3 regions of the Bacillus sp. 05T22 genome follow, and region 1 is predicted to be linked to each of the others. Evidence: riboswitches for the same ligand, from Rfam matches in the RefSeq annotation. Region 1 holds a riboswitch; each other region holds the start of a gene.

Region 1 (4,193 bases):
CCAACATTAGATGTTTGAAAATTAAATAGATTTACCTCATCTACTCTCAAAGGTAGAGGCCGCGATAGGAAAGAGTAAGCTATGGGAGATTTAGTGGAATCTGTGATCATAGATTGAAAGGGACTATTGCCGAAATGTAAGAGTGACCACGTCATTCATATATTGGGACTACATTGAATAAATGTAGTACTGTCATAAGATTTTATTTTATGGAGAGCTATTTGGAGATGTTGATGCGGTTTCTTATTTGAGAAGATAACAACTCGTTTATTTTTTCATGATACATTATTCCTAATAAGAAACGCGTGTGAACATTGTTCCGCGCGTTTTTTGTTTACCCTGCTTTAACGGGCAGTAGGATCTCATATCTTAAAATTCTGAGAAAACAAAGAAGTTAGGTGGAGGATCAACTACCCGTAAAAGCCCGATTGGTGAAGGCTCATAATCAGTGGGGATGAAACTCCCACTGATTAAAGTTTCACTTTATCTAAAAACGCGCTGCAATGAATAGAAGAAGATTGGGGTTATGAGTTTTAGAGGAAATAAGGGAGGAATTCAAATGTATTTACACGGCACAAGCCGAATCAATGAGCAAGGACACTTAGAAATTGGAGGATGCGATACAACGCAGCTAGCCAAACAGTATGGGACACCACTTTATGTATACGATGAGGCTTCTATTCGGGAAAAATGCCGCGCGTTTCATCGTGCTTTCCAGGAAAGTGGATTCTCTTACCAAGTAGCGTATGCAAGTAAAGCGTTCTTGTGCATGGAGATGTGCCGAGTAGCTCGTGAAGAAAATATGTCTTTAGATGTTGTTTCTGGGGGCGAATTGTATACTGCTTTGCAAGTTGGTTTTCCTGCATCACGCATTCATTTTCATGGTAATAATAAGACCGAAGAAGAGATTGTCATGGCGCTGCAAGCAGATGTTGGCTGCTTTGTGGTAGATAATTTCTTTGAAATGGAAATATTACATGACTTAGCACAGCAGTATGGAAAAATTGTAAATATATTAATTCGAGTTACACCTGGAGTAGAGGCGCATACACATGAATATATTACAACAGGGCAAGATGATTCGAAATTTGGTTTTGGAGTTTCGACTGGTCAGGCAATGCAGGCGACTCAAATAGCACTAGAGAAATCAAATTATAATGTGTTAGGTATTCATTCACATATTGGATCACAAATTTTTGAAACAGCAGGATTTGTTCGAGCGATTGAAGTATTGCATAACTTTTTAGAAGAGATAAGAGAACAGACTGGTTATGTTGTAACAGTGTTAAATGTTGGTGGAGGTTTTGGTATTCGTTATACAGAAGCTGATACACCACTTACCCTTGAAACATATGTGCATGCTGTAACAGATGCAGTGAGAGAACAATTTACAAGAAATAATTATCCACTTCCTGAAATATGGATTGAACCAGGTCGTAGTATTGTTGGGGATGCAGGAACAACAATTTATACAGTAGGAGCTGTAAAAGATATCCCTGGCATTCGTAAATATGTGTCAGTCGATGGGGGAATGACAGATAATTTAAGACCAGCTTTATATGGAGCTCGTTATGAGGCGATGCTAGCAAATCGAGGGAAAGAAGAGGCTGAAGAAGTTGTTTCAATTGCTGGAAAGTGTTGTGAGAGTGGAGATATGCTTATTTGGGATATAGAACTGCCGCAAGTTGCTACAGCAGATTTGTTAGCGATCTCTTGTACAGGAGCATATGGATATTCTATGGCTAATAATTATAATCGGATTCGCAGACCGGCTGTAGTATTTGCAAAAGGCGGGGCATCACAAGTTGTTGTTGAACGTGAAACATATGAAAATATAATTGGGAACGATCGCATACGTATAAAAGAGCTTGTGTAGTGATAAAAGGAGTTGTTCAAATAGAGCAACCCCTTTTAAAAAATATAAAATATATCGGAAAACTAGGATTGAAAAAATCAGAATTATGATAAAATACAAATACAAAGCTTATCAAGAGAAGCGGAGGGAACTGGCCCTACGAAGCTCAGCAACCTGCTTATAAGAAGCAAGGTGCTAAGTCCAGCAAAATGGCATCCATTTTGAAAGATAAGGTAAATATATTACCGAACAGTCTTTTCGAAATGGAAAAGATTTTTTTTATGAATAAAAAGGGGGGCTGTTCGTGGGAGTGCGTGGACATTTTGACGAAGTAGCTGAGAAAATTCAAACGATGCTTGCGGATATGAAATATGGTTCTATTACAATTGTTGTGCAAGATGGAAAAGTGATTCAGCTTGAAAAAAGTGAAAAGGTACGCTTAAAGTAAAAAGCGCTGACTAGAAAAACTAGAGGCGGTTTTAATCTATTTTATTAGGTTAAAACCGTCTTTTTGCGTTACAGGGGGGAAAGAACATGCTGACGTATGAAACGTGGAAAGAGGATTTCGTTTCTTTTTTTGAGAAAGATGAAACAAAAGGAGCGTTACAAGTATTAGAGTGGGCCTATAAACATTATGAAAATGAAATTGTATACGCATGTAGCTTTGGTGTAGAGGGGATGGTGTTGTTACATCTTATAAACCAAGTAAATCCATCTGCAAAAGTTGTATTTTTAGATACAAACGTTCATTTTCAAGAAACATACGATTTAATTAAGCGGGTGCGCGAAAGGTTTCCGGATCTTGAAATTATTGAAAAGCAACCCTCGCTAACGCTTGAGGAGCAAGCGAAAAAGCATGGGGATCGTTTGTGGGAACATAATCCGAATCTTTGTTGTAAATTAAGGAAAATTTTATCACTTGAGGAATCCTTATCGAATGGAAAAGCGTGGATATCAGGGCTAAGAAGGGAACAATCTGAAACGCGTAAACATACAAGGTTTATAAATCAGGATCATCGCTTCCAATCTATTAAAATTTGTCCGCTTATTCATTGGACGTGGAAGGAAGTGTGGCGTTACGTATATAAGCATGATTTGCCTTATAATCCATTGCACGACATGGGTTACCCAAGTATAGGGTGTGAAAAATGTACGTTGCCTGTGGGAGAGAGGGGAGATTCAAGGGATGGACGATGGGCTGGAAAGATGAAAACGGAATGTGGCCTTCATGATCAATAAGGTCATGGTTGATTTTAAATATATGTGAAAGAGGCGGACAGGGGAATGAGTAAAACCAAAATATTAGTAAATCGTATTGATGAAACATATGAAATAAAGGGGATTACAAAAGAAATTGAATTGGACAAAATTGCTTTAAGTGATTTAGAGCTTGTTGCAATAGGTGGTTATAGCCCGCTTACTGGATTTTTAGGAAAGAAAGATTATCAATCTGTTATAGAAAACATGCGTTTAGTAAGTGGTGATGTATGGAGTATACCTATTACACTACCAATAACAGAAGAGAAGGCGAAGCAATTAAAAATTGGTGAAGAGGTTCGTCTTGTCAAAGAAAGGACCACATATGGTGTGATTCAAATAGAAGATATTTTTACACCGGATAAAGACAAGGAAGCATTGCTTGTTTATAAAACGACTGATACTGCCCATCCAGGTGTGAAAAAGTTATATGACAGGCCAAATGTTTATGTTGGAGGAACAATTACGCTTGTGAAGCGTTTTGAAAATGATAAGTTTGCTTCTTATCATTTAGATCCAAGTGAAACACGTGCAGAGTTTGCAAAACGTGGCTGGAAAACAGTGGTAGGTTTTCAAACGAGAAATCCTGTTCATCGTGCACATGAATATATTCAAAAGTCTGCACTGGAAATTGTAGATGGCTTATTTTTAAATCCGCTCGTTGGTGAAACGAAATCAGATGATATTCCAGCTGATGTACGTATGGAAAGTTATGAAGTGCTTTTGAAAAATTATTATCCGAGTGACCGTGTCTTTTTAAGTGTTTTTCCAGCAGCAATGCGCTATGCAGGACCACGTGAAGCGATATTTCACGCACTGGTTAGAAAAAACTTTGGTTGTACGCACTTCATTGTGGGGCGTGATCATGCTGGGGTAGGGAATTATTACGGTACGTACGAAGCGCAAGAGATTTTTACGAATTTTACAGTAGAAGAGTTAGGGATTGCACCACTCTTCTTTGAACATAGTTTTTACTGTGCAAAATGTGAGGCGATGGCCTCTACGAAAACATGTCCGCACAGTAAAGAAGAACATGTTATTTTATCAGGGACGAAAGTAAGAGAAATGTTGCGAAATGGAG
Region 2 (4,193 bases), on a different contig from region 1:
TAGAACTTGTTGAGGCAACGATAAAAGGCAGAGAAGAGCTGCAAGAAATCATACCATATAAAATATCTTTAGAATGGCCAATGCCTGATTATAAAGATATTTTACCATGGGTTGCGGAAGGTTTACGGAAAAATCCAAAGCAAAGTAAGTGGAGTGGACTCATTATTCATAAGGAAGACAATATCATTATTGGTGAAATGGGCTGTAAAGGTGCACCGGATTCAACTGGTACAGTGGAGATTGGATATAGTATCGTATCAAATTATCAAGGAAATGGTTATGCGACTGAAATGGCGCGTGCGTTTGTAAAATGGTTGCAGCAGACTGAAGAAGTACAAACAATTCAAGCGGATTGTTTAACGAGTAATGCCGCTTCAAGTAGAGTGTTAGAAAAAGCCGGTTTTACATGTGTGCTTGAAGAACAACATATGAAATATTGGATTGTAAAGTGAAGTGGAAGAGGTATACGTCCCTAAGAGGGAAAAATATACCTCTTTTTCTTACAAAATGATTACTTCTTTTATATACTTTTGTTTCATCATTCCCTTCTGTGAAAAAATTCGTTACAATGGAGTTGTATGAGAAATTTTGTACATAAATTAAATTCATAAAATATGAACCACAAAAAATAGTAAATTAAAAATCCTCTATTTGAATGAAAACCCTTTATAGCACGAATCAATTGTTGAGAAAAGTGCCTTCTTTCAAATGAACTCAAATATAATGATTTAAAATAGATTATTTTTTAGAAGTATGGATAATGCACGGAGGCCAGTACAAATGAAACAAAATAAGAAAAGTAAAAAAAGAAGAGTCTTGCAAGTGTTCTTGCTTATGGTTAGTTCTATCATTCTATTTGTAAGTTATGCAGCTTACGATATTTGGAGTTATCGCTTTAAAACGGATGAGGTGGATACAGATGCTGCTATTGTACTAGGAGCAGCTTCTTGGAACGGAAAACCATCTCCTGTATTTCGTGAAAGAATCAATCATGCGATTTCTTTGTATAAGAATGGAAGTATTAAAAAAATTATTTTTACAGGTGGTACTAAATTTGAAGCAGAGCAGGAAGAAGCACGTACTGCGAAAGCGTATGCATTAAAGCATAACGTAAAGGATGAAGATATATTAATTGAAACACAGTCGCGTTTTACAGAAGATAATTTAAAGAATGCGAAACAGGTTGGAATTGATAATGGCTTACATACGTATACGATTGTAAGTGATCCTCTTCATATGAAGCGAGCGATGAGAATAGCGAAACATATTGGGATAGATGCATATGCATCACCAACGCCAACATCAGCATATAAAACATTAGATACGGAAATTCCATTTTTCTTTAAAGAATTATGTTCTTATATTGGATATGTTGCATCGTTACCTTTGCGTATGTTGAAAGGCGATTAAAAAATAAAGAAAAGGATAGACAAAGGTAGAGTAGTTCTACGAGTCTATCCTTTTCTTTATGCAAATATGCTTTGGATTTTCTATAAATTTACAAATTATAGAAAAAACTTTCAATAAAAACCTTGTATTTTCATCGGAATAGTGACACAATAGAGTGCATAATCAAATATAATCTTATCGAGAGAAGTGGAGGGAACGGCCCAATGAAGCTTCAGCAACCTATCTGTAATAAAAAAGGTGCTAATTCCGAGTAGATAAGAAGGAAAAAAGATGACAACCTTCTTAATATGTAAGGTTGTTTTTTAGTAGGAGGAGAAGGGATGAAACGTTTATTTTTTACACTTGTAAGTATTGTATGTAGTTTATTTATCATTACGGGTTGCACGCAGACATCAGGGGGCGATCAAAAAGAAATTCGTTTAGGTTTTACACCTGGTCCGTACAGTGATCAAGTGAAAAAAGGGGTACAACCGTACTTAGAGAAAAAAGGGTACAAAATTAAAATTGTTGAGTTTAATTCACCAAACGAAACAAATCCAGCATTAACGAATAAGGATATTGATGCAAATATATTTCAAAGTACTGCTTTTATGAAATCTTACGCAAAAGAAAATAATGCGAAAATTTCAAGTATTATTCAAGTTCCATCAGCACCTCAAGGTGTATACTCTGAAAAACATAAATCATTAGATGATTTGAAAGATGGAATGAAGATTGGGGTACCAAATGATCCAGTTAATTTAGAACGGGCATTACGTATGTTAGAAGGGATTGGCTGGGTGAAATTAAAAGAAAATGTAAATATTTTAACAATCTCTGAAAAAGATATAACGTTTAAAAAGAAAGATTTCAAATTAGTACCACTTGAATCACCACAAATCCCAAGGGCAATGAAAGATTTAGATTACGGCATTATTAACGGAAACCTTGTCATTTCATCTGGACATAAGTTAAAAGAGGCACTGGAATTAGAAAAAACACCATCACAACATAGAATTATTGTTACGGTTCGTGATGAAGATAAAGAAAAACAATTTGCGAAAGATTTAATTGAAGCGTACCATTCACCAGAGTTCAAAAAGATGATTCAGTCTGAAGAACAATTTGAAGGGTTTGTGCTTCCTGACTACTTAAAGTAAAGGAGATCTTGACATGACATTATCATTTATAGAAACAGAAGAACAAGTTCTCGTATTGGAGAAGATAACAGAATTCATTCCGCAATTTGCAGGAAGGGAACATCAACTGAGTGAACTAGGCTCTTTTCCTTTTGAAAATATTAAAGACTTACAAAGTATTGGTTATACAAAATTAACTCTTCCGAAGGATTTTGGTGGGAAGGCGATTTCATTATATGATTTTGTTTTATTTCAAGAGAAGATTGCAGAGGGAGATGGAGCAACAGCTTTGTCTATTGGATGGCATCTTGGAATTGTGAAGGAACTTGCGGAAAATCGCTCGTGGAAACCTGAGATGTTTTCTTGGTTTTGTGAAGAAGTAAAAAAAGGCGCCCTTTTTAACAGGGCGGCAACTGAACCGAAGACAGGGAGTCCTACTCGGGGAGGGAAACCAGAAACATTAGCTGTACAAAAAGGCGACAAGTGGATTATAAACGGAAGAAAAACGTTCACAACGATGGCGCCCGTACTTGATTATTTCATCATATCTGCAAGCATTGAAGGGCGAGATGAGATAGGAGAATTTGTGATTCCAAGACATGAAAAGGGTGTGTTGATTGAAGAGACATGGGATAGTGTTGCGATGCGTGGAACGGCTAGCCATGATCTTGTATTACAGAATGTTGAAATCCCACATGAATTTTTTACAGATGTAAAAGGTTCACAGGCGAAACCGAAAGGAATTGGATGGTTACTTCATATACCAGCATGTTATTTAGGGATTGCGCAGGCTGCAAGAAATTATGCGATTGATTTTGCGAAAGCATATCAACCGAATAGTTTAAATCACCCAATTAGTTTGCTTCCAAACGTTAGAAGATTAGTAGGCGAATTAGAGCTGGAACTCTTGCAAGCTCGTACTTTTTTATACCAAGTTGCGAAAAAATATGATGAGGTGGAAAATAAACAATCTTTACAAGCGGAATTAGCAGCAGCGAAATATATTGCGACGAATGCGGCGATATCAATTGTTGATAAGACAATGAGAATTGTAGGGGCAAAAAGCTTATCTGAAAAGAATCCACTGCACCGCTATTATGTAAATGTTCGCGCTGGTTTACACAATCCACCGATGGATGATGTAACACTCTCATTACTAGCAGATGATGCTTTTAAATCAATTGAAAAGGAGTGAGTGAAAATGATAACGCTACGCGATATCAATAAAACGTTTCAGACGAAAGAAGGTTTATTTCACGGTGTAAAATCAGTCTCTCTGCAAATTGAGGAACATGATATATATGGAATTGCTGGATTAAGTGGTGCTGGAAAGTCTACATTATTACGTACAATGAATTTATTGGAAAAACCAGATTCAGGTGCAGTTATTGTAAATGGAAAAGATTTAACAAAGTTATCCAAGAAAGATTTACGAACAGCAAGACAATCAATTGGTATGATTTTTCAGCATTTTCATCTTCTTCATAATAAAAACGTATCGGATAATATTGCTTTACCATTAGAATTGAAATCAGTTTCAAAAGAAGAGAGAGAAAAACGTGTAAGAGAGTGCTTGGAGATTGTTGGCTTAAGTGATAAAGCGCATCATTTTCCTTCTCAACTAAGTGGTGGACAAAAACAGCGTGTTGCGATTGCTCGTGCATT
Region 3 (4,193 bases), on a different contig from region 1:
GCATATTGCAATAACATGTACTTACATTCCGTATTCATACTTGTTCGTTGTACACTCGGATGATACCAAGTTTGGCCGAGTTCAACCGTTTTGTTATTATTTGAAATACTGTACAAACGTGTACTGCCTACAACTTCATTCGTTTTTTGATCTATAACAACAAATGGTAAATCCGTTCCCTTTTCATATCGTTTTACTGCCGTTTCAACATATCGCTCCATATCTTGATAGCTATCCATTTTAGCTATTAAATACGTCCATATTTCTTTATTCCCTTCCACAATTGAAAATAATTTTTCGGCATCATTTGTATCTATTAATCGTAACATTGCTCGTTCATTTGTTATTTGCATGAACAATTCCCCTTTTCTATGTATCTAGCTGTATTATAAATAAAATTTCAAACGAACACCTCCACAATATGAATCACATTATTGATTTCTCTGTGCTTCTTTAAACTCTTCCTTAATTTGATCAAGCGTTCCTTCTTCTGTAATTAATCGATATGCTGCATACGCTAATGCTTTTGCGGATGTAACTAATGCTTTATCGCCAAGTTCCGAACGAGCTGCTTCTCTAAATTCATTCGTATGTGCAACTAAATTATCCGGCCCAATTTTAATATAAGGATGAACCGTTGGTACGACTTGACTCACATTTCCTGCATCTGTTGAACCGATTCCAAGTCTCTCTTTACGATTTACATTTTCACCAAGGTTTTCTAATTCCTCCGCAACCACTTCATTAAATGTTTTTGTCACTAATAGTTCATCGATTTCATTTTGAAACTGATTAATTTTTACTGTTGTTCCTGTTGCTAGCGCTGCACCTTGCGCAATATTTCGTACTTTTTCAGTTACTTCAGCACATCTTTTACGTGTTGCTGCGCGAATAAAGAAACGTGCCGATGCGTAATCTGGAATAATATTTGGTGCCTTCCCTCCTTCTGTAATGACACCATGAATTTTCACATCTGATGGAAGTTGTTGGCGAAGTGCATTAATGCCATTATAAAGCTGAATAATTGCATCTAACGCATTAATTCCTTCTTCTGGGGAAGCAGCCGCATGTGCAGACTTTCCATAAAAATGAAAATCAAGTGGATCAACTGCTAGTGAAGGACTTGTCGTTGCTGTTTTTCCGCTAGGGTGAATCATAAGTGCTGCATCAATATTGTTAAACAAACCTGCTTTCACATAACTTGCTTTTGCGCTTCCATTCGGCCCACCTTCTTCTGCTGGTGTCCCAAATACAACGATTTCACCACCAATTTCTTCAATTGTTTCCGATAATGCAATCGCTGCCGCAACGCTTATTGTGCCAATTAAATTATGACCACACGCATGGCCTAATCCAGGCAAAGCATCATACTCCGCTAAAAAGGCAATTATGGGTCCTTGTTTCCCTGAACTTTTCCGTGCGATAAATCCTGTTTCATGCCCTGCTATATTGTGCTGAAGCTGAAATCCTGCACTCCCTAAAAGTAAACTTAATGTTCTAGATGCAAAGAATTCTTGATTTCCAATTTCAGGATTCGCATGTATATCATGACTTGTTTGTAAGTATTTTTCTTTATTTCTTTCTATACTTTCAGTAATGCTATTTCGGTGTGACGTTACTTGTGTTGTTCCCATTTCCCTATTCCTCCTTTAAATTTGCACATAAAAAAGCCTCTTTCCAAAAGATAGAAAGAGGCTTAAAAAATACAGATTCAAAAATGGCCTTCTTTCTTATCTTTCAAGTCTTTCACTTGCTGGAATTGGCACAGTATTCATATCGAATCCGCTGCCGAGGTTTCATAGGGCCAGTCCCTCCACCTCTCGTGATAAGAAAATCATTTTTATTTTCATAAAATTGCATTAAATTATTTTCATTCTAGTTTTATTCCGACTAAATGTCAAGGAATTACGATCCGATTTTAACGAATATCTAAAAAACCTTTTAAAACGCCAATCGTTTCAGGTGCATGCATTCTCGCACTTATAAAAGGGAATTCCGGACTTCCTTCAAACATCATTTGCGATGTTAACGGAGCACCTACCCAAAAGATTTCATCATCAATACATACAAATGGGAGTGATTTATTTTGCCTTTGTACTCTCACATTTTTTAATGGAATTGGTCCATCGCTATAGATTGTTACTTGCGCTGTTGTACGCATTAACGCCTGCCATACCCTTTTATCTACTTGTCTTGTACTTGGAAGCGAAATAATAATTTTTTGTTTTGCTGACAGAATGTCTTTTAATAATGCTTTCGTCTCTTCCAAATTCATTTGCATAAACCATCTCAAGCGTTTTGTAATTTTTCGTTCTAACAATGGACGCGATGTTGTACGATCATATACATTTCCGTGTCTTTCTATGTGAGCAGTTAAGTGAGATAGCGCTTGTTTTCTAGAAAGGTTTTTCCGCATATACTGACAATCCGATAACTGGATGAACTTCCCTCTTGCCCTTGATACTGCAACGTTTACAAGACGATGATTCTTATGATCAAAGAATAACACGCCAGGGCGCTCTTGCGGATAACTATCTACCGTATCAAATATCATCATGTCTCGTTCAGATCCTTGAAATTTATGAACTGTCGCTGCTAGAACAGGTGTATTTCGATACTTTGTTTTTTGCAATACTTCTCTTATAAATGTTGATAAGAACCGAGACTGTGCCCGATATGGCGTTACAACTCCAATCGATTGCACCCCATCTAATAATCCAATTAAGATCATTTGCATTGCAACTAAACCGGACATAATATTAAAACGAGAACCAGAAGCGGCATCTTTTAAAGAATAAGCTCCCATTAAACTTGTATCAAACAGAGCTGTCGCTTCATTTGCAAACGGCTGTAATTTCGCTAATTCTTGCCTTGCCGAAACAGAAGGATGGTCGAACACTCTATTCTTATAAATAAATGAGTTTGTAAATTTAGATATATCTGCATGCATACGTCTTTGTTCTTGCAACATAAATAAATTCGGATGCTTTTCATAACTATTTACCGATTGCACAATCCCCGCATGATAAAACATATCTTCCCCGAGCCACTTTCTAACAAGCTCATGATTTGCCATCGTAATTGGAGGTAACTGTAAAAAATCACCACAAACGACAATTCGCTTACCAAGAGAAGCAGCTAATGCGATTTGTGGCACATATGCCATACTCACTTCATCTACAACAACTAAGTCAAATGTTCGTTCATAAACAAGAGAATCAATTGCGCATTTAGATAGCGTTGCACCAATTACCTGTGCATTTTCAATATATTCTCTTTCTACCTCTTTAATTTTCGCTCTTTGCTTTCTGAGATCGCCTTCAATTTCTTGTATACGTTTCTTATCAGAAGCAGTCGCCTTATAAGATAAGATTTTTTGACGTAAATCTTGGCGCATTTCCTCTAAATAGAGCTTTTCTTCTCCCCATGACCCATTCGTTGTTTCCACTAATCTAGAAGCAAGCAACGTTTCATGGTTACGTATATGTTCATGTTGACTAAATCCATACCGGACGATTTCTCCTGGTGTCCATTTTTCTTTCTTTTCGATTTGCTTTGTTACTTCACTCATTAATACATCAACTGCCGCATTACTGTGAGCAAGTACAAGTACTGATTTTCCTTTTTGATAATGAGCCGAGATAATGCGTGATAAGTTATAAGATTTCCCTGTTCCAGGCGGTCCCCAAACATATGTTGTCGGATTATAAAAAGAACGATATGCAAGTTCATTCTTCGGATTTTTCATCTTTTCAATATGCTTTGGCGCACTCTTTCCATCCAAAAGACGTTTTACACGCTGACGCTTTTGCTTATCTTTTCGAACTTCTTTCAACCGCTCTTGTAATTGCTCTAATAACTGCCATGGTTCACTATATAAAATCGCTTCTCTTATTTCGCCTTGTATATAATCATTTAATTTCAGTTCGATTTCTAATCCATGTACAGATAGCACTTCTCCTGTTGCTTCCTCACCATCAAATTCAATTCGGATTGGTGTACCATCAGGTAAGCTTACTTCCGAAATAAGCTGAAATACATACACTGTACTCTCATAATCTGTATATAAAAAACGGCCATTTATAATAGATAGCTTACTACCGCCTATCGTTTTCCAATGTTTAATCTCATATGCTAACGCCTGATGCCACTCTTTCATCGTTTCCGTTAATGAAGGAGTTTGCGAAGTTGTA

What was found. Region 1 has a riboswitch for S-adenosylmethionine ahead of AC1DIT_RS03080 (YezD family protein). Riboswitches for the same ligand answer to the same signal wherever they lie in the genome.
Region 2: another riboswitch for S-adenosylmethionine. It lies ahead of AC1DIT_RS17545 (MetQ/NlpA family ABC transporter substrate-binding protein); the one in region 1 lies ahead of AC1DIT_RS03080 (YezD family protein).
Region 3: another riboswitch for S-adenosylmethionine. It lies ahead of AC1DIT_RS17525 (M20 family metallopeptidase); the one in region 1 lies ahead of AC1DIT_RS03080 (YezD family protein).

Annotation. Positions count from the first base shown of each region.
Region 1 covers NZ_JBFTMC010000005.1:50,598-54,790, reverse strand. The annotation lists lysine riboswitch at 46-228, shown strand; gene lysA (diaminopimelate decarboxylase) at 560-1,876, shown strand; SAM riboswitch class I at 1,982-2,090, shown strand; gene AC1DIT_RS03080 (YezD family protein) at 2,160-2,303, shown strand; gene AC1DIT_RS03075 (phosphoadenylyl-sulfate reductase) at 2,390-3,094, shown strand; gene sat (sulfate adenylyltransferase) at 3,140-4,193, shown strand, end outside.
Region 2 covers NZ_JBFTMC010000061.1:10,900-15,092, forward strand. The annotation lists gene AC1DIT_RS17535 (GNAT family N-acetyltransferase) at 1-452, shown strand, start outside; gene AC1DIT_RS17540 (YdcF family protein) at 781-1,410, shown strand; SAM riboswitch class I at 1,582-1,671, shown strand; gene AC1DIT_RS17545 (MetQ/NlpA family ABC transporter substrate-binding protein) at 1,731-2,549, shown strand; gene AC1DIT_RS17550 (acyl-CoA dehydrogenase family protein) at 2,563-3,723, shown strand; gene AC1DIT_RS17555 (methionine ABC transporter ATP-binding protein) at 3,730-4,193, shown strand, end outside.
Region 3 covers NZ_JBFTMC010000061.1:6,626-10,818, reverse strand. The annotation lists partial or broken gene AC1DIT_RS17530 (GNAT family N-acetyltransferase) at 1-353, opposite strand, end outside; gene AC1DIT_RS17525 (M20 family metallopeptidase) at 432-1,634, opposite strand; SAM riboswitch class I at 1,728-1,832, opposite strand; gene AC1DIT_RS17520 (AAA domain-containing protein) at 1,919-4,193, opposite strand, start outside.